DNA from 3 places in the Enterobacter sp. MG-EB028 genome. Region 2 is predicted to be linked to each of the others. Evidence: predicted binding sites of a transcription regulator. Region 2 holds the regulator's gene; each other region holds the start of a gene.
What was found. The regulator CRP, encoded in region 2, controls carbon source genes, mostly activating them, when cyclic AMP is high. The targets are predictions, from matches to a motif close to ATGTGANNNNNNTCACAT.
Positions count from the first base shown of each region.

Region 1: rbsD (D-ribose pyranase) is a predicted target of CRP. The motif match lies at 5,925-5,942, and genes of this name have one in related genera.
Region 3: cdd (cytidine deaminase) is a predicted target of CRP. The motif match lies at 7,403-7,420, and genes of this name have one in related genera.

Region 1 covers NZ_CP195079.1:4,833,887-4,844,337, reverse strand. The annotation lists gene asnA (aspartate--ammonia ligase) at 1-711, shown strand, start outside; gene viaA (ATPase RavA stimulator ViaA) at 712-2,163, opposite strand; gene ravA (ATPase RavA) at 2,157-3,653, opposite strand; gene kup (low affinity potassium transporter Kup) at 3,875-5,743, shown strand; gene rbsD (D-ribose pyranase) at 6,025-6,444, shown strand; gene rbsA (ribose ABC transporter ATP-binding protein RbsA) at 6,452-7,957, shown strand; gene rbsC (ribose ABC transporter permease) at 7,962-8,927, shown strand; gene rbsB (ribose ABC transporter substrate-binding protein RbsB) at 8,955-9,845, shown strand; gene rbsK (ribokinase) at 9,954-10,451, shown strand, end outside.
Region 2 covers NZ_CP195079.1:4,412,125-4,422,575, reverse strand. The annotation lists gene ACR42C_RS21095 (YccS/YhfK family putative transporter) at 1-975, opposite strand, end outside; gene crp (cAMP-activated global transcriptional regulator CRP) at 1,033-1,665, opposite strand; gene ACR42C_RS21085 (OsmC family protein) at 1,977-2,381, shown strand; gene ACR42C_RS21080 (phosphoribulokinase) at 2,448-3,317, opposite strand; gene ACR42C_RS21075 (YheU family protein) at 3,348-3,566, opposite strand; gene ACR42C_RS21070 (hydrolase) at 3,563-4,585, opposite strand; gene mdcA (malonate decarboxylase subunit alpha) at 4,814-6,469, shown strand; gene ACR42C_RS21060 (triphosphoribosyl-dephospho-CoA synthase) at 6,469-7,326, shown strand; gene mdcC (malonate decarboxylase acyl carrier protein) at 7,336-7,635, shown strand; gene ACR42C_RS21050 (biotin-independent malonate decarboxylase subunit beta) at 7,628-8,461, shown strand; gene mdcE (biotin-independent malonate decarboxylase subunit gamma) at 8,461-9,261, shown strand; gene ACR42C_RS21040 (AEC family transporter) at 9,387-10,346, shown strand; gene ACR42C_RS21035 (malonate decarboxylase holo-ACP synthase) at 10,349-10,451, shown strand, end outside.
Region 3 covers NZ_CP195079.1:3,227,849-3,238,299, forward strand. The annotation lists gene ACR42C_RS15305 (Yip1 family protein) at 1-315, opposite strand, end outside; gene ACR42C_RS15310 (DedA family protein) at 473-1,045, shown strand; gene ACR42C_RS15315 (SDR family oxidoreductase) at 1,150-1,914, opposite strand; gene mdtQ (multidrug resistance outer membrane protein MdtQ) at 1,965-3,383, opposite strand; gene dusC (tRNA dihydrouridine(16) synthase DusC) at 3,536-4,468, opposite strand; gene ACR42C_RS15330 (AraC family transcriptional regulator) at 4,510-5,307, opposite strand; gene ACR42C_RS15335 (type 1 glutamine amidotransferase) at 5,367-6,077, shown strand; gene ACR42C_RS15340 (CidA/LrgA family protein) at 6,262-6,657, shown strand; gene ACR42C_RS15345 (CidB/LrgB family autolysis modulator) at 6,654-7,349, shown strand; gene cdd (cytidine deaminase) at 7,479-8,363, shown strand; gene sanA (outer membrane permeability protein SanA) at 8,490-9,209, shown strand; gene ACR42C_RS15360 (glutamine synthetase family protein) at 9,331-10,451, shown strand, end outside.

The sequences.
Region 1 (10,451 bases), 420 kb from region 2:
CACATGAAAGCTCTTCGCCCCGATGAAGACCGTCTCTCCCCGATTCACTCTGTCTACGTTGACCAGTGGGACTGGGAGCGCGTAATGGGAGATGGTGAACGCCACGTCGGCACGCTGAAATCGACCGTTGAGGCGATCTACGCCGGGATCAAAGCGACCGAAGCGGCCGTGAGCAAAGAGTTTGGTCTGGCACCGTTCCTGCCGGAAACGATCCACTTTGTCCACAGCCAGGAACTGCTGAGCCGTTTTCCGGATCTGGATGCCAAAGGCCGCGAGCGGGCGATCGCCAAAGAGCTGGGCGCGGTATTTCTGATTGGCATCGGCGGTAAACTGTCTGATGGCAAGCGTCACGACGTTCGTGCGCCGGATTATGATGACTGGAGCACCGTGGCCGAAAGCGAATATGCCGGTCTGAACGGCGATATTCTGGTCTGGAACCCGGTTCTGGAAGATGCGTTTGAGCTCTCTTCTATGGGGATCCGCGTGGATGCTGACGCGCTGAAGCGCCAGCTGGCGGTGACCGGTGATGAAGATCGTCTCAAACTCGAGTGGCACCAGGCGCTGCTGCGCGGCGAAATGCCTCAGACGATTGGCGGCGGTATCGGCCAGTCCCGTCTGACCATGCTGCTGCTGCAGCTGTCCCATATCGGTCAGGTGCAGTGTGGAGTCTGGCCGCAGCAGGTTCGTGAAAGCGTCGGTTCTCTTCTTTAATTAACGTCGCCAGCGTCTGAGCAGGCGGCTCCGCAACCCGGTATCAAAGCGCCAGATATGATCGAAGATGCGCATGATGCCGGGCTTTCCATGGGCGGACATCGCCACCGCATGAAAACGGTGCTGATGCACCCGCTGCAGCTCCTTCACTTTATTTACCACATCATCCGGCAGCCGCTGGGCAATAAAATCTGAAATCACTACTGCGTCAGCGTCGTACCAGTCGCCGCCCTGCATACGCTCCACAATGCTTCGAAAACAACTGGCCAGATCGGTGCCGCCGCGAAAACGCTGGCTTAAAAAGCGGATGGCCTGCTCGATGCCCTGCTGGTTCGTCAGCTCATAGCCCACGACTTCACTGGAGAAGAGCATAATAAAGCAGCGACGGCGATCGGCGAGCGCAACGCGCATCAGCGCCAGACAGAACGCCTTCGCACACTGCTCGTTAAAACCGCCCATTGAGCCGGACGTATCCACGCAAACAATAAACGGCCCGCGCGGCTGTTCATCAAAATCCTGATGAACGACAGGGCGCTGGCTTAGCTTCTCGCGCCAGGCTTCGCCGTGCAGTCGATAGGTGAGAAGCTGTTTTTCCACCAGCCGACGGTAAAACTCATACTCCAGTTCGGTCATTCCCAGCGTGCTTAGCTCCGTGGGCAGCAGGCGCAGGATGTCGTCGCTTTGCTGAAGTCCGTCGACCTGTTCCGGCACGGTGGCCGGTTCGCGTACCAGGGTGCGGAAGGTTTCCATCGGGGCATCCTTCTTTGGGACAGACTTTGCCTCCCTGGACCGACCCAACTGTTCCGCGAGTTTCATCAGCTCCGGCTGCTGGGTTAAAAAGTCGCCGTACTTCACGATCAGCTGATAATCCCCGCGCCGCAGCTGCCCGGCGCTCATATCCCAGAGGCGACCGGCGGCGTTTTCATTTTCTACCAGCACCTCTTCGAGCTGACCGCTCAGGGTCATACGTTCCTGGACTTCACTGAGCAGCTGCTCGCGCTCTTCATCCAGCAGCTGTTGGTTCAGCGAGGTGGCCTGGACGACCAGGCTCAGGCGCCAGCGCTGTAAAAATAGCGTGTGCAGCGCCGGGGTAATGGTGGCATTTTCCGTGACCAGCGTTCTGGCCTGGCTGGCAAACGGAGAATGGACTTTATCGAGCAGCGCCAGGGCTTGCGGGATCTGGACGATAAACTGCGGCGTCGATAGCCGCTGGCACTGCTGATAGGCTGCGACTTCCTCCGTCAGTTCTGGCGGGACTTCCGTCTCCTTAAACCGCTGACGCAGGTTATCGCGCCAGCGTGGGAGATCGTCCGTCATTGCTTTTTTGAGCTTCGGGAATTTTTCAAAAAACGCCGCCAGCTGTGGGGACGCCAGAAGTGTTATCACCACCTCCTCAATTAACCCTTCCTCGCTGACCGCCAGCATGACGTTGAGCGTGTCCAGCGTTAGCATTGCCGTGCCTGTTTGATCTGCGCGCTGACGTCCTGCAGGCTGGCTTCAATGCGGCCTAACCAGTCGCTATGAATAAAGAGGCATTTTTGCTGCTCGCTGAAGCGGGTGTGCTGCTGGTGCCATTCGGTATCCAGCGCTTCCAGCTGCTGTTTGATCTCTTCCGGCACGCTGTCAGAGGCGGTGCCGGGAAGCGCAAGACGCGATCCCTGAAGGCTCACGTCGCGGATCACCAGGTGCTGACTGCTGTCCACTTCCATATTCAGCGGCTGCGCGAAACCGATGCCGTTGAGCTTACCGCGGATCTCTCCGCCCTTATCCAGCCACTGCGCCAGCGGCTCGCGCTCAATCGTAATGTGCACCACCTGCATATCATGCAGCTTGAGCGGCTGCTGGAGCAGCAATGTCAGCGTCGTGCCGGTCAGATCGGCGGGTAGCTCGTAATGCGGTTTGCGGGCGAACATGCCCCCCAGGCGATTCACTTTAAGCGCGGTTTTATCGCTTTGCTGCTGCTTGAGCTGTAAGCGCCGTTGGGCAATCGCCCCCAGTTGGTTGAGCATCGCCTGCTGCCCCCAGGCGTGTCCGGTCATCAAAACGTCCAGCTGCTGCTGCATCAGGTTCATGCCTTCTGCGTCGTGCCAGAGGCAGTCTTTTAGCAGGATCAGATCGATAGGGGCGACCGCGTCGCGACCACTGAACAGCGCGCTGGCCTGGAGGAGACGGATCGCTTTTTTCCAGCGACGGTCAGAGACATACGGGGCGGAAGGCAGTAAATCAAGCTGCTGGCGCAGCATGAAGATCAGCTCAAAAACGGCATCGGGCAGTTTTATTTTGCCGATCTCTTCCTGCCACTGATGGTACTCCTCGTCCGTCACCTGCAGTGAAGCAGCCACCGGGTTTTCGTTCTCATCCTGCTGGCTCACCAGCATGGAGCGGAAGTTTGATTTATCCTGTACTTTATCCAGCCACAGGCGGATCAGCATACGGTCATACAGCGCTTCCAGGCTGCTGTCTGCTTCGGGAAGTTCGTTTGACGCGGCCACCAGCAGGCGCATGGGGATTTTCTCTTCACTGGCCCCGTTGCGGAAACGACGTTCGTTAATTGCCGTCAGCAGGGTGTTCAGAATGGCCGGGCCGGCTTTCCAGATCTCATCGAGAAAGACGATTTCCGCTTCCGGAAGATAGCCCGCCGTCAGACGCTCATAGCGCCCCTCGTCCTTCAGTGCCTGAATAGAAAGCGGGCCGAAAACTTCTTCGGGGGTGGAGAAGCGCGTCATCAAATATTCAAATGCACGGGCGTTCTGAAAAGCGAACTTCAGGCGGCGTGCAATCAAACTTTTAGCAATGCCCGGCGGACCCAGCAGAAACACGCTTTCACCGCTCAGCGCCGCCAGCAGGCAAAGGCGAATGGCGTGGCTACGCTCGTAAAGGCCTTTCTCCAGCGCGCTGCTGAGGCGGGAAATTCTTTCTGCTAATAAATGTGAGTGAGCCATAATAGTTTTGCATCCTTTCGCCGTTGTGGCGGCCAATTGAAGCGAGTATAGACGTTTCAGTCAGGGCTGGTAATAGGCTGAAGTGCGGCGCAATTTTCTTTGCGCTACATTAATGCGGTTGCATTTAGGGGTACGATTTTGCAATGAATCGTGCATACTGTGCGCTTTTTGTGGACCAAGGGACAGGAACACATTTGTTATTTAAACGAAAAGACTAGTCTATGAGCACTGATAATAAGCAATCATTACCCGCAATTACGCTTGCGGCGATCGGGGTTGTCTACGGTGATATTGGCACCAGCCCGCTTTATACGCTTCGTGAATGTTTGTCCGGCCAGTTTGGCTTTGGTGTTGAGCGCGATGCCGTGTTTGGCTTCCTGTCCCTCATCTTCTGGCTGCTGATCCTGGTCGTTTCCGTTAAATATCTCTCCTTCGTTATGCGTGCAGATAACGCGGGCGAAGGCGGGATCCTGACCCTGATGTCTCTTGCCGGTCGCAATACCTCGGCCAGAATGACGTCCGTGCTGGTGATTATCGGCCTGATTGGCGGTAGCTTCTTCTATGGGGAAGTGGTGATAACACCGGCTATCTCAGTGCTCTCGGCGATAGAGGGGCTGGAAATTATCGCGCCACAGCTCGATTCATGGGTGGTTCCGCTGGCCATAATTGTCCTGACGCTGCTGTTCATGATCCAGAAACACGGTACCGGGCTGGTGGGCAAACTGTTTGCGCCGATTATGCTGGCCTGGTTCGTGATCCTGGCGGCGCTCGGCTTACGCAGCATTATCGCGAATCCGGACGTGCTGCATGCGCTAAACCCTTACTGGGCGGTGCATTTCTTCCTGGAATACAAAGTGGTTTCCTTCGTGGCGCTGGGGGCGGTCGTGCTCTCCATCACCGGTGTGGAAGCGCTGTATGCTGACATGGGGCACTTCGGAAAACTGCCGATCCGCGTGGCATGGTTTATTGTGGTGCTCCCTTCGCTGGTGCTGAACTACTTCGGTCAGGGCGCGCTGCTGCTTAAGAACCCGGAAGCGATTAAGAACCCGTTCTTCCTGCTGGCGCCTGACTGGGCGCTGGTGCCGATGCTCATTCTGGCCACGCTGGCGACCGTTATTGCCTCTCAGGCGGTGATTTCCGGGGTGTTCTCTTTGACCCGTCAGGCCGTTCGTCTGGGCTATCTCTCGCCAATGCGCATCATCCATACTTCAGAAATGGAGTCGGGCCAGATCTACATCCCGTTCGTTAACTGGCTGCTCTATTTTGCTGTTGTGATTGTGATTGTCAGCTTCGAGCACTCCAGTAACCTGGCCGCGGCCTACGGTATTGCGGTCACAGGTACTATGGTGCTGACGTCGCTTCTCTCCACCACGGTGGCGTACCGAAACTGGCACTGGAATAAATTCCTTGTAGCAATGATTCTGGTGGGCTTCCTGTGTATCGACGTGCCGCTGTTCTCTGCCAACCTCGACAAGATTGTTTCCGGCGGCTGGCTGCCGCTGACGCTGGGCCTGGTGATGTTCATTGTCATGACCACGTGGAAGAGCGAGCGCTTCCGTCTGCTGCGTCGCATGCACGAGCACGGCAATTCTCTTGAGGCGATGATCGCATCGCTGGAGAAATCACCGCCGGTTCGCGTGCCGGGCACCGCGGTTTATATGTCTCGTGCCCTGAATGTAATCCCGTTCGCGCTAATGCATAACCTCAAGCACAACAAGGTTCTGCACGAGCGCGTGATCCTGCTGACGCTACGTACAGAAGATGCGCCGTACGTTCACAACGTGCGTCGCGTTCAGATTGAGCAGCTGTCCCCGACCTTCTGGCGCGTGGTGGCAAGCTACGGCTGGCGCGAAACGCCTAACGTGGAAGAGGTGTTCCACCGCTGCGGCCTGGAAGGTCTGAGCTGCCGGATGATGGAGACGTCGTTCTTTATGTCGCACGAGTCGCTGATCATCGGCAAGCGCCCGTGGTATCTGCGCCTGCGCGGCAAGCTGTACCTGATCCTGCAGCGTAACGCCCTGCGCGCGCCTGACCAGTTTGAGATCCCGCCTAACCGCGTGATTGAGCTGGGAACGCAGGTCGAGATTTAAGTCTTTGTGCGGCCTGATGCCCTCAGCCCGACCCTCTCCCACAGGGCTGAGGGATTCCCACAAAATAATGTTTGCATGGACGACCCCCTCTCCCTTGAGGGAGAGGGGGCAAACATAAAAAACGGTAACCCTGGGGTTACCGTTTTGCATTTACCTCCACTACATTTCACTTAGCGAAACGTTTCGACGTTGATCACAATTCCGTTACGTCATGGTGGTTTTCTGAACACTCTTGCGTCTACACTCTTTTTAGCGAAACGTTTCGCTAGTGGAGCAAGAAAATGAAGAAAGGCACGGTTCTCAACTCAGAAATCTCATCGGTTATTTCCCGCCTTGGGCATACCGATACGCTGGTGGTTTGCGATGCAGGCTTACCGGTTCCGCGCAGCACAACCCGTATTGATATGGCGTTAACGCAGGGTGTTCCCTCGTTTATGCAGGTACTGGAAGTCGTGACGACGGAGATGCAGGTTGAGGCGGTCATTCTCGCGGCGGAAATCAAACAACATAATCCGCAACTCCACGAAACGTTGCTCAGCCACATTGAGCAACTGCAACAACACCAGGGAAACACCATAGAAATTCGTTACACAACGCACGAGCAGTTCAAACAACAAACCGCAGACAGTCAGGCGGTGATTCGCAGCGGGGAGTGTTCCCCGTATGCGAATATCATTCTCTGTGCTGGCGTCACCTTCTGAGGCCATCATGGACGCATTACTGCAACTTAAAGGGATCGATAAGTCGTTCCCGGGCGTAAAAGCCCTCTCCGGCGCGGCGCTGAACGTCTACCCCGGGCGCGTGATGGCGCTGGTGGGGGAAAACGGCGCCGGCAAATCCACCATGATGAAAGTGCTGACCGGGATCTACCAGCGCGATGCCGGTTCGTTGCTATGGCTGGGCAAAGAGACCACCTTTAACGGCCCGAAATCTTCACAGGAAGCGGGCATCGGCATTATTCACCAGGAGCTGAACCTTATCCCGCAGCTCACTATTGCAGAGAATATCTTCCTCGGCCGCGAGTTTGTGAACAGGTTCGGCAAAATCGACTGGAAAACCATGTACGCCGAAGCGGATAAACTCCTGGCGAAGCTGAACCTGCGCTTTAAAAGCGACCGCCTGGTGGGCGATCTCTCCATCGGCGATCAGCAGATGGTGGAAATCGCGAAGGTGCTGAGCTTTGAGTCGAAGGTCATCATTATGGATGAACCGACCGACGCCCTGACCGATACCGAAACCGAATCCCTGTTCCGCGTTATCCGCGAGCTGAAGTCGCAGGGACGTGGGATTGTCTATATTTCTCACCGCATGAAAGAGATCTTCGAAATCTGCGACGACGTCACCGTCTTCCGCGACGGGCAGTTTATTGCCGAGCGCGAAGTGGCGACGCTGACCGAAGATATGCTCATCGAAATGATGGTGGGACGCAAGCTTGAAGATCAGTATCCGCGTCTGGACAAAGCGCCAGGTGAGATCCGCCTGAAGGTGGACAACCTCTGCGGTCCGGGTGTGAACGACGTGACCTTTACCCTGCGTCAGGGGGAGATCCTGGGCGTGGCGGGCCTGATGGGCGCAGGCCGTACCGAGCTGATGAAAGTGCTCTACGGCGCACTGCCGCGCACCAGCGGTTATGTCACCCTCGACGGTCATGAAGTGGTGACCCGCTCGCCGCAGGACGGCCTGGCGAACGGCATCGTCTATATATCCGAAGACCGTAAGCGCGACGGCTTAGTGCTGGGTATGTCGGTAAAAGAGAACATGTCGCTTACCGCGCTGCGCTATTTCAGCCATAGCGGTGGGAGCCTGAAGCATAAAGACGAGCAGCAGGCGGTCAGCGATTTTATCCGTCTCTTCAACGTCAAAACCCCGTCGATGGAGCAGGCGATTGGCCTGTTGTCCGGCGGGAATCAGCAGAAAGTGGCTATTGCCCGCGGGCTGATGACGCGCCCGAAAGTATTGATCCTCGACGAGCCAACCCGCGGCGTGGACGTGGGCGCGAAGAAAGAGATCTATCAGCTGATTAACCAGTTTAAGGCCGACGGTCTGAGCATCATTCTGGTCTCTTCCGAGATGCCAGAGGTATTAGGCATGAGCGATCGCATTATCGTCATGCATGAAGGGCATCTCGGCGGTGAATTCACTCGCGAGCAGGCCACCCAGGAAGTTCTGATGGCTGCCGCTGTGGGCAAGCTTAATCGCGTGAATCAGGAGTAAGAAGATGACTACCCAGGCTGTTTCTGGTCGCCGCTATTTCACAAAGGCATGGCTGATGGAACAAAAATCGCTGATTGCCCTGCTGGTGCTGATCGCGATTGTGTCGACCATGAGCCCGAATTTCTTCACCGTGAATAACCTGTTCAACATTCTGCAGCAGACGTCGGTGAACGCTATTATGGCGGTCGGCATGACGCTGGTGATTTTGACCTCGGGTATCGATCTGTCCGTCGGTTCCCTGCTGGCGCTCACCGGTGCGATCGCCGCTTCGATTGTTGGTATTGAAGTTAACGCGCTGGTGGCTGTTGCTGCGGCCCTGGCAGCTGGCGCGGCGATAGGCGCTGTAACTGGCGTGATTGTGGCAAAGGGCCGCGTTCAGGCGTTTATCGCCACGCTGGTGATGATGCTGTTGCTGCGCGGTGTGACCATGGTTTACACCAACGGCAGCCCGGTTAATACCGGCTTTACCGATAACGCGGATCTGTTTGGCTGGTTCGGTATTGGCCGCCCGCTGGGCATTCCAACGCCGGTCTGGATCATGGCTATCGTCTTCCTGGCGGCGTGGTACATGCTGCATCACACCCGTCTGGGCCGTTATATCTATGCGCTGGGTGGTAACGAAGCGGCAACGCGCCTGTCCGGTATCAGCGTTAATAAAGTCAAAATTATCGTTTACTCCCTGTGTGGCCTGCTGGCCTCCCTGGCGGGCATCATCGAAGTGGCGCGCCTCTCCTCCGCGCAGCCGACGGCGGGTACGGGTTATGAGCTGGACGCCATTGCAGCAGTGGTTTTGGGCGGTACGAGTCTTGCGGGCGGTAAAGGTCGCATTGTTGGGACATTGATCGGCGCACTGATTCTTGGTTTCCTGAATAATGGTTTGAATTTGTTAGGTGTTTCCTCCTATTACCAGATGATCGTTAAGGCAGTGGTGATTTTGCTGGCGGTACTGGTAGACAACAAAAAACAGTAACTGACGACACTACAGGACATCTTAGATATGAACATGAAAAAACTGGCTACCCTGGTTTCCGCTGTCGCGCTGAGCGCAACCGTAAGTGCTAACGCCATGGCTAAAGACACCATCGCGCTGGTTATCTCCACGCTGAACAACCCGTTCTTCGTCTCCCTGAAGGACGGAGCGCAGAAAGAAGCGGACAAGCTGGGCTACAACCTGGTGGTGCTGGATTCTCAGAACAACCCGGCGAAAGAGCTGGCTAACGTTCAGGACTTAACCGTTCGTGGTACCAAGATTCTGCTGATCAACCCAACCGATTCTGATGCCGTAGGTAACGCCGTGAAGATGGCAAACCAGGCAAAAATCCCGGTCATTACCCTGGACCGTCAGGCGACGAAAGGCGACGTGGTCAGCCACATTGCTTCTGATAACGTGCTGGGCGGTAAAATCGCCGGTGACTACATTGCGAAGAAAGCCGGTGAAGGCGCGAAAGTTATCGAACTGCAGGGCATTGCCGGTACGTCCGCTGCCCGCGAGCGTGGTGAAGGCTTCCAGCAGGCTGTAGCAGCACATAAATTCAACGTGCTGGCTAGCCAGCCGGCAGACTTCGACCGTACTAAAGGTCTGAACGTCATGCAGAACCTGCTGACTGCGCATCCTGATGTGCAGGCAGTGTTCGCCCAGAACGACGAAATGGCGCTGGGCGCGCTGCGTGCCCTGCAGACTGCAGGTAAATCTGATGTGATGGTTGTCGGATTTGACGGCACGCCGGATGGTGAAAAAGCAGTAAATGATGGCAAACTGGCTGCGACCATCGCTCAGCTGCCTGAGCAGATTGGCGCCACTGGCGTGCAAACTGCCGATAAAGTGCTGAAGGGCGAAAAAGTTCAGGCCAAATATCCGGTTGACCTGAAGCTGGTCATTAAGCAGTAAAAGGCGATTCAGGCAGTCGCTGGCTGCCTGAGGGACACCAAATAAAAGAAAAGTGTGGCATACGCCACCGGGTAACACCGGTGGCGCTCTCAGATGGACAGCTCAACCATGAAAACCGCAGGCAACCTCGTCGTCCTTGGCAGTATCAATGCCGATCACATTCTTAACCTTGAAACCTTCCCCACGCCGGGCGAAACCGTCACGGGTAACCAGTACCAGGTGGCCTTTGGTGGTAAAGGCGCAAACCAGGCCGTCGCCGCCGGACGAAGTGGGGCGAATATCGCATTTATCGCCTGTACGGGGGATGACGACACCGGTGAGCGCGTACGCAAACAGCTGGCGAGCGACAACATTGATATTGCGCCAGTGAGCGTAGTCGAAGGGGAATCTACCGGCGTGGCGCTGATTTTCGTCAATGCGGAAGGTGAGAATGTCATCGGTATTCATGCGGGGGCTAATGCTGCGTTAACGACAGAACGCGTTGAAGCGCAACGCGGAATCATCGCTGGAGCGGAAGCCCTGCTGATGCAGCTGGAATCACCGGTTGAAAGCGTGCTGGCTGCGGCGAAAATTGCGCATGAAAATCATACCACTGTCGTACTTAAC
Region 2 (10,451 bases):
GGCGATGCGGCTGAAGTGCCAGGCGGCAAACTGGCCGACCGGATTTTCCGGGTGCTGACGGGCAATTTTCTCCAGCGCGCCGAGCTGTTTGTCCATGTTAAAGCGCGTGGGGTAGCGGTGATAAAGTATATCGTCAGCCAGCACCCGCAGGCGCGCGGAGACGGTCTGCGCGTTCCAGCGAATCACCGCTTCGGCATGGCTGCGCTCAACCAGCTTTTGCACCTCCTGCGGGTGATGAAGGCTAACGGAGATATGCTCCTGAAGGTCCAGCCCCACCTGGAAGGTACGCAGCAGCCGTTTGTACTCGTGGTTCTTGTTTGCGGCGAGCATATGCAGCTGCTGATAGCACTGGCTTATCAAATCCACCACTTTTTGCTGGCGCGTCAGCAGCGGCGGTAAGGATTTTTCCGGATCGGTATGCTGGGTGAGCAGGGTGTATTTGGCTTCGCAGTAATCCGCAAGCTGCACGTAGAGCAGGCTCAGAGATTCTCGCAGCGGCTGCTCTCGCCATAGCCAGAACCAGAACCAGTTAAACAGCCCGTACCACAGCGTGCCGAGGGCGTAGATCAGCAGCGGCTCCCACACGGGCATATTCCCGGCGAGGCTCAGGGTAAAGATGGCCGCAATGAGTGACGCTGGAAGCAGGCGAGCGTGCAGCGAGCTGATTTCCGCCGTGACGCCGAGGGTCATCGCCAGCACGGTCAGGATCAGTGGCAGGGGAATATCGCGAGCCAGTAACAGCTGCACCGCGAGGCTACAGCCTGCAAACAGGCAGCCCCCGATAATCAGGCGTTTGAAAAAGCGCTTATGCGGCGTGTCCAGACCGGCGATGTTGCAGCAGGCGGGCACGAGGGAAAACAGCAGGCCCTGCTGAAGATGACCCAGGAGCAGGCCCACGGCCACAGGAAGACACAACACCAGCGTTTGTCGCAGTGCGTAGTTAACTTCCGGGTGATAGATCAGCCTGCGCCACATGGGGAAAAGAGACAAAAACGGCGTGACACCTCGCGATGGCACGCCGTTTAAGCAGGATTAACGGGTTCCGTAAACCACGATGGTTTTACCGTGGGCGGAGATCAGGTTTTGATCTTCCAGCATTTTCAGAATACGGCCCACTGTTTCACGGGAGCAACCAACGATCTGACCAATTTCCTGACGGGTAATTTTAATTTGCATGCCGTCCGGGTGGGTCATCGCGTCTGGCTGTTTCGCCAGGTTCAGCAGGGTTTGCGCGATACGGCCGGTCACGTCCAGGAAGGCGAGGTTACCCACTTTCTCTGACGTCACCTGCAGACGGCGCGCCATCTGGGAAGAAAGACGCATCAGGATGTCAGGGTTTACCTGAATCAGCTGACGGAATTTCTTGTAAGAAATTTCAGCCACTTCACATGCTGTCTTTGCACGAACCCAGGCGCTACGTTCCTGGCCTTCTTCAAACAGGCCCAGTTCACCGATAAAATCGCCCTGGTTCAGATAAGAAAGGATCATCTCTTTCCCTTCCTCATCTTTGATCAGCACTGCCACCGAGCCTTTGACGATGTAATACAACGTTTCCGCTTTTTCACCCTGGTGAATCAGCGTGCTCTTCGATGGGTACTTATGAATGTGGCAATGAGACAAGAACCATTCGAGAGTCGGGTCTGTTTGCGGTTTGCCAAGCACCATGCGCTGTTATCCTCTGTTATAAGCTGTCACCAGAGTCATCAGATGCATCCGGACTCTGGGGTTGCAATCGAATTCTTACCCATACCCTGGGAAGTCGGCTGTCGTAACGTTTCGCAGCCAGTAAAGTTTGATGTCCTCTGCATACATGTGTAACGTCAATGTATTACTGTAGCATCCTGAGTGTTTTAGCATAGCTTTCGCCGCGTGTCTCCTGGTGTCTCGCTTCAGCATGATGCAGGTCGCCTTCCATTGCGAGAAATGTAACGCACGCGTAATCTGTCACCAAAAATGCAACGTTGGAGTTAATGAATATGCAAGCGCGCGTGAAGTGGGTTGAAGGTTTAACGTTCCTGGGGGAGTCCGCGTCAGGACACCAGATTTTGATGGATGGTAACTCCGGCGATAAAGCGCCGAGCCCAATGGAAATGGTGCTGATGGCGGCAGGTGGATGCAGTGCGATTGACGTGGTGTCGATTCTGCAAAAAGGTCGTCATGACGTAACGGATTGCGAGGTTAAACTCACCTCAGAACGTCGCGAAGAGGCGCCACGCCTGTTCACCCACATAAATCTGCACTTTGTTGTCACCGGGAAAGCGCTGAAAGACGCGGCGGTTTCACGCGCGGTGGACCTGTCTGCGGAGAAGTACTGCTCTGTGGCGCTAATGCTGGAGAAAGCGGTAAAAATTACGCATTCGTATGAAGTGATTGAGGTGTGATTCACGGGGCATCGTGCGTGTTGATGCCCTCACCCTAACCCTCTCCCACGGGGAGAGGGAACATCTTTACGCGATCTGCTTCCCTTCCATCAACCGCTGAACCAGCGGCGTCATGATGAGCTCCATTGCCAGCCCCATTTTTCCACCCGGCACCACTAACGTATTCATGTGCGAAATAAACGAGCCCTGCAGCATCGCCAGCAGCCAGGGGTAATCAATGCCTTCAAGATTGCGGAAGTGGATCACCACAAAGCTCTCGTCCAGCGACGGGATGCTTTTCGCCGCGAACGGATTGGAGGTGTCCACCGTCGGCACGCGCTGGAAGTTAATGTGGGTGCGGGAGAACTGTGGCGTGAGGTAATTGATGTAGTCTTCCATGGAGCGCACCACGGAGTCCATCACCGCCTCGCGCGAATGGCCGCGCTCGCTCATGTCACGCGTTAGCTTCTGGATCCACTCCAGGTTAACGATAGGGACCACCCCGACCAGAAGATCCACGTGGCGCGCCACGTCGTGCTGAGGCGTAACCACGCCGCCGTGCAATCCTTCATAAAATAATACATCGGTGGGTTCCGGCAGCGGTTGCCAGGGGGTAAAGGTGCCCGGTACCTGGTTCCAGGGTACGGCTTCATCGTAGGTGTGAAGATACTTGCGGGACTGCCCGGTACCGCTCTGCCCGTATTCGCGGAAGGTTTGCTCCAGCAGACCGAAATCATTGGCTTCCGGGCCGAAGTAGCTGATGTGTTTACCCAGATCGCGCGCCTTGCGGATCGCCATGTCCATCTCCGGGCGCGTATAGCGGTGAAAGCTGTCGCCTTCGACCTCCGCCGAACGGAGATTCAGCTGGGCGAAAATCTTGCGAAAAGCGAGGCTGGTGGTGGTGGTTCCCGCACCACTCGACCCCGTAACGGCAATAATGGGATGTCTGGCAGACATAGCAACTCCCTGACTGAAAAGGTTGGAAGATCAGCCGTGAAACGCGTTGCGGGGCATGATATTGACCGTCTCATGCAGTTCTGACCACACCAGCACCACGTCGCCGCTTTTCAGCTGGCGTTTAACATCGTTGACCTTTTGCTCAAGCGAACGCTCATGTTCACCATAATCGGTGCCTTCGCGTAATACAAAGCTTTCAATCAGATTATCGAGCGTTTCGGGAGCCAGATCTTGCCAGGGAATGATCATTTTGCACCGTCCAGGTAAGGAGTAAGCCAGTCAGGAATACGCGCCTCCAGCCACATTTTCGGGCGGCGCAGCGTGCCGCCGATAAACCCAACGTGGCCGCCATGTTCAGTTAACTGATAGTGAACGTTGTCGGGCAGGAATTCCTGCGCGGGGATCGAGTGGTGATCCATAAACGGGTCATCCTTGGCGTGAATGATCAGCGTCGGCTGCGTGATTTTGCTGAGCAGCGGCATGGCGCTGCACTGACGATAATAGTCAATTGCATCGGCGAAGCCGTGGATTTTCGCAGTGATCAGATCGTCGAACTCGCGAATACGACGCACCTTTTTCAACTGGCGCAGGCTTACCGGCAGGGTATCCGGGTAGGCCTTGAGCTTACGCGCCGCGTTGGCCTTCAGCAGGTTAAGCAGGTAGCGCTGATAGACGCGGGAAAAGCCTTTATCCATATGGTAGCTGCACTGCTCCAGCATAAACGGCGCGGAAACAATCACTGCAGCATTCAGCGGTACGCTGTCGCCCTCTTTGGCCAGCAGGCAGGCGAGCATATTTCCGCCCAGCGAATAGCCCACGGCGGCCGTTGGCACGGTGCCAAAGTTGTCCCGCAGCCAGTGTAAGAACCACGTTCCGTCTTCGGTTTCACCCGAGTGATAAATGCGTTTCTGCCGGTTCGGCTCGCCGCTACAGCCGCGAAAATGCATCACCACGCCGAGCCAGCCGCGCGCTTTTGCTGCCTCAATTAACCCATGTGCATACGGGCTGTGCAGGCTCCCCTCGAGACCGTGAAAGACCACCAGACGAGGCTTATGACGCGCCTGTTCCGGCGCTTCGCTCCAGGCGAGATCCAGAAAATCACCGTCTGGCAGGTCAAGCCGCTGCCAGTGCGGAGTGAACTGAACCTTGCGGCGGATCAGCCGCGGCAGCATGGTCTGCAAATGGGGATTGGCCACGCCGCGCAGGGGCACGAACTCGGTGCTGTCTTCGGCCGCAATGTCGAAGTCTGATGGAATGATTTGGGTCATAAGCGCGATGCTGATTCTTGTCGGAAATTTACGATACTTTCCGAATTGTACCCCGTTTAGCCTGGATTTCCGAACCAGGAACTGATCCCGATCACAAATATTTACCTTGATTATTACTCTCAGGCTAATGATTCCGCCCTACGCTTAATTGATGCCTTTCTCGTCAGAGCGCAGACTTTACTCAACGTTAAGCAAATCAGAATGATGTGCTGAATCAGGAGGTTAATAATGTTATCTGGGCAAACACCCGCGCGGCAATGGAACACACGACGCAGCGAGAAAGCGCGTCGACTGGCGTCCGTACCGGTGCAGGGGAAAGTACTGCCAACCGGCGATATTGTCGGCATGCTGGAAAAACTGATCGCACCGGGCGACAAAGTCGTACTGGAGGGCAACAACCAGAAGCAGGCGGATTTTCTGTCCCGCTCGCTTGCCGAAGTGAACCCGCAAATCGTCCACGACCTGCATATGATCATGCCGAGCGTTGGCCGCAGCGAGCATCTGGATATCTTTGAAAAAGGCATCGCCCGCAAGCTGGACTTCTCCTTCTCCGGGACACAAAGCCTGCGGATCTCCCAGTTGCTGGAAGATGGTCAGCTCGAAATCGGCGCGATCCATACCTACATCGAACTGTACTCACGCCTCTATGTCGACCTTTCGCCCAACGTGGCGCTGATTGCCGGTTTTAAAGCGGACCGCAAAGGCAACCTCTACACCGGGGCGAGTACCGAAGATACCCCGGCGCTGGTGGAAGCCGCCGCGTTCCACGACGGTATCGTCATCGCACAGGTGAACGAGCTGGTGGACGAAGAGTGCGATCTGCCGCGCGTAGATATTCCAGGCTCCTGGATTGACTACGTGGTCGTTGCAGACAAGCCGTTCTTCATCGAACCGCTGTTCACCCGCGACCCGCGCCTGATTAAACAGGAACATATTCTGATGGCGATGATGGCCATCAAAGGCATCTACGCGGAGCATCAGGTGCAGTCCCTGAACCACGGTATCGGTTTTAACACTGCGGCGATTGAGCTGCTGCTGCCTACCTACGGCGAACAGCTCGGTCTGAAGGGCAAAATCTGTAAGCACTGGACGCTGAATCCACATCCGACGCTGATTCCGGCCATTGAAAGCGGCTGGGTCGAAAGCGTGCACTGCTTCGGCGGCGAGCTGGGGATGGAAGAGTACATCCGCGCCCGTCCGGACGTGTTCTTTACCGGTGCCGACGGCTCCATGCGTTCCAACCGCGCCTTCTGCCAGCTGGCAGGCCAGTACGCGGTGGATATGTTCATCGGCTCTACGCTGCAGGTTGACGGTTACGCCAACTCCTCAACCGTGACTCGCGGTCGTCTTTCTGGCTTCGGTGGTGCGCCAAACATGGGCCATGACCCGCATGGTCGCCGCCACGCCACGCCGGCCTGGCTGAACATGATCACCGAGCCTGACCCAATGCAGCGCGGTAAAAAACTCGTCGTGCAGATGGTGGAAACCTTCCAGGCGGGCGTGAAGCCAACCTTCGTGGAAAAACTCGATGCCGTAGACGTGGCGAAAGCCTCCGGCATGCCGCTGGCACCGGTGATGATTTACGGCGATGACGTGACGCACGTGCTGACGGAAGAGGGGATTGCCTACCTCTATCGGGCGAAAGATCTGGAAGAGCGTCGGGCCATGGTTGCCGCCGTCGCGGGGATCACCGATATCGGCCTGGGTGTGGACGCCAGGCGCGTGGCGGAACTGCGCCAGAGCGGCAAGGTGGTGTATCCGGAAGATATGGGGATTCGCCGCACCGACGCCACCCGCTCTCTGCTGGCTGCGGGCAGCGTGTCTGACCTCGTGGAGTGGTCCGGCGGTCTGTATAACCCACCTGCGAAATTCCGGAGCTGGTAATGACACTTCTGCCCCAGATTCAGGCTGAAGGCGGTGCCGAATGGCTGGCGCGAACCGCCACGCAGTGTCTGATTGACGAAGCACGTTTAAGCCCGAAACCCGGTCTGGTGGACAGTCGGGGGAACGGCGCGCACCACGATTTATCCCTTGCGCTGATGGAGCGCTCCGCGCGCAGCCTGGCCCCCACGTTTCAGGCGCTGGCGCAGCAAAGCTGGCTGCGTCCGGCAGATATTGCGCTTCGACAAACCGTTGGCCGTCTTGGCCGCGAAGGCGAGAAGCAGATGATGGCGGCCACCGACGGGGTGAATACCCATCGTGGCGCGATCTGGGCGCTGGGATTGCTGGTAAGCGCGGTGGCGATGTTGGGCGGGGATGCAACTGCGCAGGCCGTCGCGAACACTGCCGCGCAGCTGGCGAAACTCCCGGACGAGGCGGCACCGAAAGTGTTCAGCAAAGGCCTGCGAGCCACGCACCGCTACCGCGTGCCGGGCGCGCGTGAAGAGGCGCAGCAGGCATTCCCGCACGTTATGCAGCGCGCATTGCCGCAGCTTCGCCTCAGCCGTCTCAACGGCAGCAGCGAAACGCACGCCAGGCTCGACGCGCTGATGGCCATCATGACCTCGCTCACCGATACCTGCGTGCTGTCCCGCGCCGGAATGGAGGGGCTGGACGCCATGCAGAGCGGTGCCCGCGCTGTACTGAACGCCGGAGGCTGTGCAACGTCCGAAGGCCAGCAGGCGCTGGCGAACCTGGACCGTCAGATGCTGGCGCTTAACGCTTCACCGGGCGGCGCTGCCGACCTGCTTGCCGCCGCGCTGTTTCTCGATCGTGTCGAAACGCCTTATTCAAAGCATTAAGAGGATGTTATGGAAAAAATTACATTGACCGTGCCCGCCAGCCGCGCGTTAAGCGGCAGGGCGCTGGCAGGCGTCGTCGGCTCCGGGGATATGGAGGTGCTCTTCACCGCCGAACCGGGCCAGACCTTAATCGTTGATATCACCACCTCCGTCGACAACAGCCGTGGCCGCTGGGAGGCGCTGTTCAACCGCCTGCACACCGTCAGCAGCCTGCCTGCAGGCAAACTGACCATCCACGACTTCGGCGCGACGCCGGGCGTGGCGCGCATTCGCATCGAACAGGTTTTTGAGGGGGTGAGCCATGCGTGATGACAGCAGCTTTATCGAAATAAAAGCGCGCCAGCGCGCGCAGGCCCTGCTGGATGACGGCAGCTACCGTGAACTGCTGGATCCGTTTGAAGGCATTATCTCGCCGTGGCTTGGGCCACAGGGCATTGTCCCGCAGGCCGATGACGGCATGGTGGTGGCGAAAGGCACCATCAACGGTCAGCCTGCGGTCGTGGTCGCGATTGAAGGCGCGTTCCAGGGCGGCAGCATGGGCGAAGTGTCTGGCGCCAAAATGGCGGCGGCGCTGGAGCTGGCGGCGGAAGATAACCGCAACGGCATTCCGACTCAGGCAGTGCTGTGCCTCGAAACCGGCGGCGTGCGTCTGCAGGAGGCTAACCTCGGCCTGGCGGCGATTGCCGATATCCACGCGGCGATTGTAGACCTGCGTCGCTACACGCCCGTTATCGGGATCGTGGCCGGGACCGTGGGCTGCTTCGGCGGCATGTCCATCGCGGCGGCGCTGTGCAGCTACCTGATTGTGACCCGTGAAGCGCGTCTCGGCCTGAACGGTCCGCAGGTTATCGAGCAGGAAGCGGGCATTGAAGAGTACGACTCCCGCGACCGTCCGTTTATCTGGAGCATGACTGGCGGCGAAGTGCGCTATCAAAGCAGGCTGGTGGATGCCCTGGTGGGCGACGGCGTAAACGCGGTGAAGGCGGCGATGAACGAGGCGATTGCGAAGGGCGTACCGGCGAAACACCGCACCGATAACTACGACGATTACCTGAACCGTCTGACCAATTTCGACACCCGCAAACAGGCCGATGCCGAACAGATTAACGCGCTTTTTGCCCGGGAGGTGAAATGATGAGTAACGCAATGAGCCGCGGCGAGCTTTGGCTGAAAACTCTCGCCCCGAACGCCAAACGTATCGCGGGGCTGTGCCCGTCAGTTCAGGCGGCAGACGGCGAGCTGAACGGTGAGACGGTGCGCTTTGTGGCCGTGGTGCCGGATGCCAACAACCACTTCCCGCGGGCGGCGAAAGGCGAAGTGGGTCTGCTGGAAGGCTGGACGCTGGCAAAAGTGGTCAGCGAAACCGTAGCGGCGGATGCCGATAAGGCCGTGAAGCGCCCGATAGTGGCGGTGATTGACGTCCCAAGCCAGGCCTATGGCCGTCGCGAAGAGGCGTTTGGTATTCATCAGGCGCTGGCGGGAGCCGCTGCCGCGTATGCTAACGCGCGCCTGGCCGGTCACCCGGTGATTGGGCTTATCGTCGGCAAGGCGATGTCCGGCGCGTTCCTGGCGCACGGCTACCAGGCCAACCGTCTGATCGCCTTTAACGACAAAGGCGTGCTGATCCACGCGATGGGTAAAGAGTCTGCCGCGCGCATCACGCTACGTACCGTCGAGGCGCTGGAAAAACTGGCGGCAACCATTCCGCCCATGGCGTACGACATCAGCAACTATGCCACGCTGGGACTGCTCTCCAGCCTGCTGGACATCAGCAACCCGGATGCCCCATCCGATAACGATCTGGCTCAGGTGAAAACCACCCTGCAACAGGCCATCAGTGACGCTCGTCAGGACGCGACGCTTAAAAATCGTCTCGGTGCTGACAACCGCCGCAGCTCGGCGCTCGTACACGAACGTATGCGAGCCAGCTGGTAAGTAAAAAAAAGACCTGCCAGAGATGCAAACCCCGTGGGCGCGCCTGCTGCGCCCGCGCGGGAGCCTGCATCCTGAAAATAATAATCATCGCGCCAGTGCTTAAACTTTTTTACTACAGGTGATTTATGACTTACGTAATTGTTCATGCTCTTGCACCGATTTTCGTCATCATGCTGCTGGGATTCTGGGCCGGTAAGGCAAAGATGGTCGATAACAAAAATGTTTCCCTGCTGAATATCTTCGTGATGGATTTTGCACTGCCTGCCGCGCTGTTCAGCGCCACCGTGCAAACCCCGTGGACCGGCATCGTGGCGCAGTCACCGCTGATTCTGGTGCTGACGCTGGCGATGTGGATTACCTATGCGGCCATCTACTTCCTCGCCACCAACGTCTTTAAGAAATCCCCCCAGGATGCGGCCGTGCTGACCCTGACGGTAGCTTTGCCGAACTACGCGGCGCTTGGCCTGCCTATTCTGGGCAGCGTGCTGGGTGAAGGATCGTCCACGTCGCTTTCCGTTGCGGTCTCTATTGCCTGCGGTTCAGTGCTGATGACGCCGTTCTGCCTGCTGATCCTGGAGCGTGAGAAAGCACGCGCCGAGGGGAATAATTCCGGCTCAACGCTCTCCATGCTGCCGGTGCTGATGTGGCGCTCCATTAAGAAACCGATCGTGATGGGCCCGCTGCTGGGCGTGATTCTTTCCGCCATCGGGATCAAAATGCCGGAACTGGTGCTTGCGGCGATTAAACCGCTGGGGCTGTCCGCCACCGCTGCGGCACTGTTCCTGACCGGGGTGATCCTCTCTGCCCGCAAGCTGCAGATCAACACCATGGTGATCACCTCCACCATCGCCAAGCTGCTGATTCAGCCAGCGATTGCCTGGGGTATTGTGCTTATCTTCGGTCTGCACGGCTCCGTGGCGATCACCGCTATCCTGATGATTGCGCTCTCCGCGGGCTTCTTCGGCGTGGTGTTCGGTAACCGTTTTGGCGTGCAGTCGCCGGATGCTGAAGCCGTGCTGCTGTTAAGCTCCGTACTGTGTATCCTGTCGCTGCCGCTGTTTATCTCGCTGACTTCAGGAATGTAACCATGACCACAACATTACGCCCGCACGACCTCATCTGGCTTAGCGCGCGAGACGCGCTGGAAGGCATCACCGAATCCTGGGTGGAGGCGGCCTGGCATACTGGCC
Region 3 (10,451 bases), 1.2 Mb from region 2:
GTGTGCCAGCGATGGGCGTTGCGGATAGTTACGCGCCATCCAGTGAATGACGCGTCCCATAACCGCCACCCCGGCCAGCATCAGGCCATAAAAGAGAATGGCAAGATAGAGCCCGGTAAACCAGGAAAGCTGCACCACGGTGCCGTCACCGAAGTTCCAGCCAATTTGTGTTGTGCCAATAAACGCGCATATTACCGGCACCGCTGCCATGAGCAGCACATGGTGCGTGTAATGATGCGAGACCGTTTCGTTCTCACTTTTGATGACATGCATCTCACGATCGGGATGGGAGAAAAGTCCCCAGACATGGTTCATAGCGCCCCCTTTTTGTCGGCCCGTCAGCGATACCTTAAGTATAATGCAGGCTTTAGATTATTTTATGTACAGTGGGAAATTTCCGTTGATTGCCGCGCGGTTGATTCATGGGGTATATGATTAAACGAGGTACGCAGAGGGAGATAACACTTACGTAATGGATATTAACGCGCTCATTGAACAATATGGATATGCCGCGCTGGTCATCGGCAGCGTGGCGGAAGGTGAAACCATCACGCTGCTAGGGGGCGTCGCCGCGCATCAGGGCTTACTGAAGTTCCCGCTGGTCGTCGCCGCGGTCGCGCTGGGCGGCATGATTGGCGATCAGCTGCTCTACTTCCTGGGGCTGCGCTTTGGCCCGACGCTGCTCAAGCGTTTCGCTAAACACAAAAAGAAAATCAACCGCGCGCAGCGCCTGATCCAGCGCCATCCTTACCTGTTCGTGATTGGCACTCGCTTTATGTATGGCTTTAGGGTTATCGGGCCGATACTGATTGGCGCCAGCCGCCTGCCGCCAAAAATTTTCCTGCCGCTGAATATTCTTGGCGCGATAGCCTGGGCGCTGATCTTCACAACGCTCGGTTATGCAGGCGGCGAGGTGATTGGCCCGTGGCTGCATAATCTTGACCAGCACCTGAAGCACTGGGCGTGGTTGATTCTGGTGGTTGTGGCGGTGATTGGGGTCAGGCTGTGGCTGAAGCATCGGGAAAAGGTGCGGGATGAGGAGTAGCCTGGTGCGGCCTGATGCCCTCACCCTAACCCTCTCCCACAGGGAGAGGGAACTATATACACCCTCTCCCCTTTGGGGAGAGGGCCGGGGTGAGGGGAAACCAACTACCTCTCCGGCTTAAACTGCGGGTTCGCCAGCATAAAGCCCCCGTCGACGATAAACGATTGACCCGTTGTGTAGCTGGCATCGCTGTCGCACAGCCACGCCACCAGGCTGGCAATCTCTTTGGTATGGCCCGGCCTTGCCAGCGGGATTTCCGGCATTGACCCTTCCTTCACTTCGCTGTCGTCCATATCGTTCATCGGCGTGGCAATGGCACCCGGCGCGACGGCGTTCACCAGAATCTTATGCTTAACCAGCTCCATCGCCATGGATTTGGTTAAGCCGCCGAGCGCATGTTTCGCGGCCGTATAGGCGCAGGCCTCCGGCAGCGGGGTGTGCTCGTGCACCGAGGTGATGTTTACAATCCGCCCCCCTTCCCCCTGCTTCACCATTTGCCGTGCCGCAATCTGTGAGCAGAGAAACGCGCCATCCACGTCGACGGTAAAAATATTCCGCCAGTCGTCAAACGCCATCTCAAGGAATGGCGCTTTGGTCATCGCTCCGGCATTGTTAACCAGAACGTCCAGCCGCCCGAAACGCGCAATCAGCGTTTCAATGGCTTCCGCGCCGTCCGGGAGCGTGCTTAAATCAAGATGGATAGCCTCTGCGCGCTGCCCACGCGCTTCAACTTCACGGCAGGTTTCCAGCGCCCCTTTTTCATCGGAATGCCAGGTGACGCCAATATCAAACCCGCGCTCTGCGAGCATCAGCGCCGTGGTTTTACCGATCCCGGAATCCGATGCGGTTACAATCGCTACTCTGGTCATACTCACCTCCTGAAAAACTGCAAAGAGGTAAGTATAGATAATGGCCTTTTTTAGCCCTGGTGATACCCACCGCCCAGCGCTGAAGTCAGCTGCAGCGTGGCGTCGAGATACTGGCCTTTCAGCATGACGCCTTCGAGACGTTCTTTCAGCGCCGGAATTCTGGCTTCGCTGACCCGCGAGCCCGCAATGATACCAGCGCTAAAACGCGCCTGCGCCAGCGCCACCACGCGCGCCGCGTCTTTTTCGACCTGCTGCTGGTGACGATTCTTTGCCGTCAGAGTTTCAACTTCACTGGCCGTACGCGCCACCTGATTGACGGCTTCGACCACAGCTTTGTTGTAGTTCGCGACAGAAAGGTTATTCTGCGCCTGGGCGATATCCAGCCTGGCGTTCAGCCTGCCGCTGTCAAAAATCGGCAGCGTCAATCCGGCGGTCACGCCCATCTGCTGCGCTGAAGAGCGAAACAGATCGCTCAGATGGAGGGCATCCTGCTGTAAGAACGCCATCAGGTTCACGTCAGGATAGAAAGCCGCTCTGGCGGCATCCACCTCGCTCATAGAGGCTTCGATATACCAGTGCGCCTCCTGAAGATCCGGACGCCGAGCCAGCAGTTCATAACCGAGCGTCGACGGTAACGAGGCTTCTGCGGCAGGCAACGGGTGGCGCGTAAGCGTTACGGAGGAAGAATTGGTCAGCGCGACCAGACGCGCCTCGACGGCTTTCATCTTCCCGTTGACTTCTGCCAGCTGCTCTTCGGTTTTATTGGCGTTGATATCCGTTTCAACACCCTCCACGGAAGAGGTGATCCCGTGCAGATACAGCTCGCGGTCGGCACCAATAATATTGTCCTGTTCATGTTTGATCTGCGCGAGAACCTCCCTTGCGGTGGCCTGAGTTTGCCACTCCCAGTAGAGCCGCGCCACGCTGCCGGCCAGCAGTTGGCGGGTCTGCTCCAGCTCCGCTTTTTGCGCATTCACTTTGCCAATACGCGCTGCGATCCGGTCGCGGTTTTTACCCCACAGATCGAGATCCCAGCCCGCCGTCAGGCCAAAGGTGCCGTTGGTATACCATGGGCCAGTTGTACCCGCCGCCGGGTCGGTCAGGGCAAACGGCCCCATCAGCCCCTCTGCCGACATTTTTTGCCGTTCAACATCCGCAGAAAAATCCATCTGTGGGCCATCGGCAGCAATAGCGGCCTTCGCCTGGGCTTCGGCAAGCGTAATGCGCTGACGGGCAATCTGCATATCGGGGGCATCCGCTATTGCCTTCGTAATCAGCGAATTTAACTGCGGGTCGTTATACGCTTTCCACCACTCATTTTTCGGCCAGTCCGCATGACGAAGTTGGGTATTAACGGAAGCGGCTGTCGCTTGCGTTTTGATTGGCGACACCGTGGAATGTTCCGGTGCGCACGCAGCCAGCATAAAAATAAGGGGAGCACTCAGAGATAAAATAAGAAAACGTTTCATTACGCCATGCACTCAAAAAAATAAAGGCGCAACTTACGCTTGATGACGTTCCATTTTTTAGTAACGCGTGGCAATCCGCAAATTGTCATACACTTACATAATCGGCAAAATATTCACTGTGTGAATTATTTATATTTAAATATAAGTACCGGTTATTTTGACTGTATAACCCGCGCAATATCAGCCGACGTTTGCAGCGTGCGGATCTCCTGAAATAATCCCAGCGCTTCGCTGTACTCTTTACGTAAATAACTCAGCCACTGTTTAATTCGAGCGACGTGATACAAACCGGTGTCGCCCTGCTTTTCCAGACGGCTGTATTTTTGCAGCAGCGTGACGACGTCTGCCCACGGCATCCGCGGCTCGTTATATTTCACTACACGGCTGAGGTTCGGCACGTTCAGCGCACCGCGGCCAATCATCACCGCATCACAGCCGGTAGCGTTCAGGCATGCCTGCGCACTCTCGTAATCCCAGATTTCACCATTGGCGATCACCGGAATGGTGAGGCGCTTGCGGATCTCGCCGATCGCCTGCCAGTTAATGCGCTCGGCTTTGTAGCCATCGTCTTTGGTGCGGCCATGCACCACCAGCTCGGTGGCCCCGGCCTGCTGCACCGCATCGGCGATTTCAAACTGCCGCGCGTCGCTGTCCCACCCCAGACGCACCTTAACCGTCACCGGCAAATGCGAAGGCACAGCCTCACGCATGGCTTTCGCGCCGCGGTAAATCAGCTCAGGATCTTTCAGCAAGGTCGCCCCGCCGCCGCTGCCATTGACCAGCTTCGACGGACAGCCACAGTTGAGATCCACCCCGTAAGAGCCCAGCTCAACCGCGCGGGCAGCGTTTTCCGCCAGCCATTCAGGATACTGGCCGAGCAGCTGAATACGCACCAGCGTGCCGGAAGAGGTCCGGCTCTGGTTGTGCAGCTCGGGGCACAGGCGGTAGAAGGATTTTACCGGCAACAGCATATCGACCACGCGCAGAAACTCCGTCACGCAGAGATCGTAATCGTTCACCTCGGTCAGAAGCTCGCGCACGAGGGAGTCGAGCACGCCTTCCATTGGAGCCAGTAAAACACGCATAGCAGTACCTGTGAAAAAAGACGCGCTATAGTAGCCGCTCTCTATATCGCTGGGAAGCGCTTCTGTTCAGGTAGAAAGTCAGCCGGCGTTGCCCCGACAACGGCGCGAAACGCCGCCGCAAATGCCGCCTGCCCTGAAAACCCCAGCATCCAGGCCACCTGCTTAACCGGGTATCCGTTGGCGAGCAGGTCCAGCGAGGCACAAATCCTTGCGCGCTGTCGCCAGGCCCGGAAGCTAAAGCCTGTATCTTTGATAAACGCGCGTGAAAATGTGCGTTCAGACATCGCGGCCTGTTCCGCCAGACTTTCCATAGAAACATCCCAGAGATTGTTGGCAATGATGTCACAGGCAACGCGATGTAACCGCCCATCAACGGGCATCGGTAATTCGGCCGAAATCTGCTGCGCCTCGCTGAGGATGTCGAGCAGCAAAACGGCCATGCTGCGCTGACTGGCTGGCCGGTATTGCGCACTGAACAGCCCGGCAATCAGCTCTTTGAACAACGCTGTCGCCATAATCACGTGAACCTCTTCTTTCCGTGTAAAAGGCTCGCATTGCGATATCAGCGCGGGGCTAAACCAGACTGCGCGGAGCTCCGTGGTGGATAACACGCTGTAGGTGTGTTCCTGAAAGGGAGGGATCCACAACGCGCGCTGAGGCGGTATGACCCAACGCTTATTGCCAGTTTCGACCAGCATCACCCCTTTGATGGCAAACAAAAGTTGCCCCTGTGAATGCCGGTGAGGGGGATCCACTTCGCCACGCGTATAACTAATTGCCCCTCTGGACCATCCGATGGCATCGTCGTGAATTGGCGTTTTATCGATAACGGTTGGCATTTCACATTCCTCCCTTCCTCTTATGATGCTGCTTGTACACGTAACCGGAGAGAGACGCAATGCACATTCATTTTATCATTCATGAACATTTCGAAGCGCCAGGCGCCTATGAAATCTGGGGGAAAAATCGCGGCTGTAGCCTGAGCTACTCCAGAGTTTATCAGGGCGATCCGTTACCCGAAGACCTGGAGAGCACGGACTTGCTTATCATCATGGGAGGCCCGCAGTCACCCGCCACCACGCTTGAGGAGTGCCCCTGGTTTGATGCGCAGGCGGAAATGCGACTCATCGGCCGCGCAATAGGGGCGGGTAAAACGGTGATTGGCGTTTGTCTGGGCTCGCAGCTTATCGGTGAAGCGCTGGGCGCAGGGTTTTGCCAAAGCCCGGAAAAAGAGATCGGTAAATTTCCCGTCAGGCTCACAGATGCAGGCAAGGCGAACCCGCTGTTTGAGAATTTTGGCCACGAGCTGAGCGTCGGTCACTGGCATAACGACATGCCAGGGTTGACGCCACAGGCTAAGGTGCTCGCTTACAGCGAGGGCTGTCCCCGTCAGATCGTGCAATATGGCGAACGGGTTTACGGTTTTCAGTGCCATATGGAACTGACGGCGGAGGTCGTTGAGTTGCTGATTGAACATTCGCAGAACGATCTCCGCCGTGCGGATGAATTTCGTTTTGTCGAAACGGCGGAAAAACTACGCTCGCATGATTATCGCGAAATGAATCAGGTGCTGTTTTCTTTTCTCGATAAACTGACCGCCCTGCGCTGATGCATTCTCTGGCTCGTCACTTCGCCACCGCACTCCCTTTCCTCTAAACTGTAGCCTGCCCCTGTGCGGTGATACCGGACGTTCCATTCCGGAATGTCTGGTATGCTCAAATTTCATGATGTGATCCGTGGCACATTTTTAGGTTTAATTGTATGATGAATGCGTTTCAGCAAGGACTATCACCATGAGCAAATCATTGAACATTATCTGGCAATATCTGCGCGCATTCGTCCTGATTTACGCCTGCCTGTATGCCGGGATTTTCATCGCGTCGCTGCTGCCCATCACCATTCCCGGCAGCATTATCGGCATGCTAATCCTCTTTGTTTTGCTGGCGCTGCAAATCCTGCCCGCAAAATGGGTCAACCCCGGCTGCTTCGTCCTCATTCGCTATATGGCGCTGCTTTTCGTGCCAATCGGCGTCGGGGTTATGCAGTATTTTGATTTGCTCAAAGCCCAGTTCGGCCCGATTGTGGTCTCATGCGCGGTCAGTACGCTGGTGGTTTTCCTGGTGGTGAGCTGGAGTTCGCATCTGGTGCATGGCGAACGCAACGTGATCGGGGAGAAAACAAAAAAATGATGGCTAATATCTGGTGGTCGCTGCCGCTAACCCTGGCGGTGTTCTTCGCCGCGCGCAAGCTTGCCGCACGTTTCAAAATGCCGTTGCTGAACCCGCTGCTGGTGGCGATGGTGGTCATTATTCCGTTCCTGCTGCTCACCGACATTCCTTATGAACGCTACTTTGCCGGCAGCAAAATTTTAAACGACCTGCTGCAGCCTGCCGTTGTGGCGCTCGCCTTTCCTTTATATGAGCAGCTCCACCAGATCCGCGCCCGCTGGAAATCCATCATTACCATCTGTTTTGTGGGCAGCCTGGTGGCGATGATCACCGGCACGTCGGTAGCGCTGTTGATGGGGGCCTCGCCGCAGATTGCCGCCTCTATTCTGCCAAAATCGGTGACCACACCTATCGCGATGGCTGTCGGTGGCAGCCTCGGCGGGATCCCGGCCATCAGCGCGATGTGCGTCATTTTCGTCGGTATTCTCGGTGCGGTGTTTGGTCACACCCTGCTGAACGGGATGCGTATTCATACTAAAGCGGCACGGGGACTGTCGATGGGGACCGCCTCCCACGCCCTGGGCACTGCCCGCTGCGCGGAGCTGGATTATCAGGAAGGGGCGTTTAGCTCGCTGGCTTTGGTGATCTGCGGAATTATCACCTCCCTGCTGGCCCCGTTCATTTTCCCGCTGATTCTGGCGGTGATGGGCTAAAATTTGCGATGCGTCGCGCAAATTTCATTTTGATTTCATAAGTTGCATACATAATGAGAAGTGGATCACATATAAAGCCCTAACGGCTCCGTAAACTACCGATCCATTAACCTTTATGAGGCAAACGCCATGCACCCACGTTTTCAAGCTGCCTTCGCCCAGCTTGCAGAGAATTTGCAGTCAGCCCTTGCTCCCGTTCTGGCAGATGCACACTTCCCCGCCCTGCTGACCGCGGAGCAGGTCACGGTGCTGAAACAGGCAACGGGACTGGACGAAGACGCGCTGGCTTTCGCACTGCTTCCCCTGGCTGCCGCCTGCGCGCGGGCCGATCTCTCCCACTTTAACGTCGGGGCCATTGCGCGCGGCATCAGCGGTACCTGGTACTTCGGCGGCAATATGGAGTTCCTGGGCGCGACCATGCAGCAGACCGTTCACGCCGAGCAGAGCGCCATCAGCCACGCCTGGCTGCGCGGTGAGAAAGCCCTGAGCGCCATTACCGTTAACTACACCCCCTGCGGCCACTGCCGTCAGTTTATGAACGAGCTGAACAGCGGGCTGCAGCTGCGCATCAACCTGCCGGGACGCGCACCGCACACGCTGGGCGATTACCTGCCTGACGCCTTTGGCCCGAAAGATCTGGAGATCAAAACGTTGCTGATGGACGAGCAGGATCACGGTTTCGCCCTGTCCGGCGATGACCTGAACCAGGCGGCCATTCGCGCGGCGAACAAAAGCCACACGCCTTACAGCAAATCCCCGAGCGGCGTGGCGCTGCAGTGCCGCGACGGCCGTATCTTCACCGGCAGCTATGCGGAAAACGCCGCGTTTAACCCAACGCTGCCGCCACTACAGGGCGCGCTCAACCTGCTGAGCCTGAACGGCTACGATTATCCGGACATTCAGCGCGCCATTCTGGCCGAAAAAGCCGATGCGCCACTGATCCAGTGGGATGCCACCGCCGCGACGCTCAAGGCGTTAGGCTGCACGACGATCGACCGCGTCCTGCTGGCATAAACCTTCCGGCGGACAGAAATGTCCGCCACGTTGCTGAAAAACCCCTCAGTTGAGTCGCTGTTTCTTGCGCTAACCAGGCGGGTAAAGTAGCCTGAGTTAAATTTCATCCACGAACGAGCCATCTCCATGTTAAAGCGCGTTTTTTACAGCCTGTCTGTCCTGGTCGGCATACTGCTGTTTATCGTGCTGGGTCTCGACCGCTGGATGAGCTGGAAAACCGCCCCCTACATCTTTGACGATCTGCAGGACCTGCCCTATCGTCAGGTTGGCGTGGTGCTCGGCACCGCCAAGTATTACCGCACCGGGGTGATCAACCAGTACTACCGCTACCGCATTCAGGGCGCGCTGAACGCCTACAATAGCGGCAAGGTGAACTACCTGCTGCTAAGCGGCGATAACGCCCTGCAAAGCTATAATGAGCCGGTGACGATGCGGAAGGATTTGATTGCCGCTGGCGTCGATCCTGCAGATATCGTGCTCGACTACGCCGGATTCCGCACCCTGGACTCCATCGTGCGTACGCGCAAAGTCTTCGACACCAACGACTTCATCATCATCACTCAGCGCTTCCACTGCGAGCGCGCGCTGTTTATCGCGCTGCATATGGGCATTCAGGCGCAGTGTTACGCCGTGCCGTCGCCAAAAGATATGCTGAGCGTGCGCGTCCGCGAGTTCGGCGCGCGTTTTGGCGCTCTGGCAGACCTCTACATTTTCAAACGCGAACCGCGCTTCCTCGGCCCGCTGGTGCCGATCCCGGCGATGCATGAAGTACCGGAAGACGCGCAGGGTTACCCGGCCGTCACCCCGGAGCAACTGCTTGATATGCAGAAAAAAGAGAAAAAATAGCCTCGCCTTTATACTTTCTTTACGCCGGGCCTGACGCTTTTTATCCCCCCTTTACGCCGCCCCCTTTATGCTGAGTTCACTGCCGCTACGGCTTCATTGAAGAATGACTATGAACTCGATAATGAATGCGTTTTTCCTGAAAAGTCTCCGTCCCTATTTTAACTTTCCCGGTTTATCGCTTCCTGGCGCACTCAATTCCGGCCTTTGGCTTGATGAAAAAATTGACGCGCTGCAGCACAACGTTTCGGTCGAAGTCGCGGATTATCTCGAACGTTACCCGCAGACGAAACATATTGACGTTTACCTGAACGATATCAACGGCATTATGCGCGGCAAGCGGCTCCCGGTAGAGAGCATGCTGGCGCTGGAAAAAGGCTGTTACTTTCCCCTCTCCGTCTACTCTATGGATCAGAAAGGAAAAATCGCCGCCCCGCTTCATGATGAACCGGACCGACTCTGCCTCCCCGTCGCCGGTTCCCTGCGCCCCTGCCCGCAGGATCCGCAGCACAACGCGCAGATCCTGCTGACGATGCAAGACAGCGACGATAAACCCTGCCCGCTGGAGCCACGAGTCATCCTGCAGAACGTCCTGTCCCGCTTCCACCAGCACGGGCTCTATCCGGTGATTGCTCCGGAAATCGAATTCTATCTGACGGGTCAACGCGATCGGGATCCGCAAAATCAGGGGTGTTTTCATATGGATACCTCAACAACCCATGCGGCACTGTTTGACGAGCTGGAACAGCTGGCACACCTTCAGCGCATCCCGCTGTCCGGGATCGTGGCGGAAGCCGAATCCGGTCAGTACGAATTAAACCTGAAGCACAGCCATCGCGTCATTGAGGTCTGCGATAACGTGCTTGCCCTGCGCCGAATGACCCGTTACGTAGCCGAAAAGCACGGCCTGCAGGCCAACTTTATGGCTAAGCCTTTCAGCCAGCTGGCCGGCAGCGGTTTACACTTCCATTTCAGCCTGAATAACAGTCGCGGCGAAAACGTTTTTGCTTCTCCGGTGAACGCGCTTAACAGCATGATGCGTTTGTGCATCGCCGGGCAGCTGGCGCTGATGCCCGCCTCTATCGCCATCCTTGCGCCTGGAGTTAACGCGTTTCGTCGCCTGCGTAAAAACCTGACGGAACCCGTCTTTAACTCCTGGGGCTATAACACCCGCTCCGCCGCATTGCGTATTCCCTGTTCGGAGGACAGCAACCGCCGCATTGAGTACCGGCTGGCCGGGGCGGA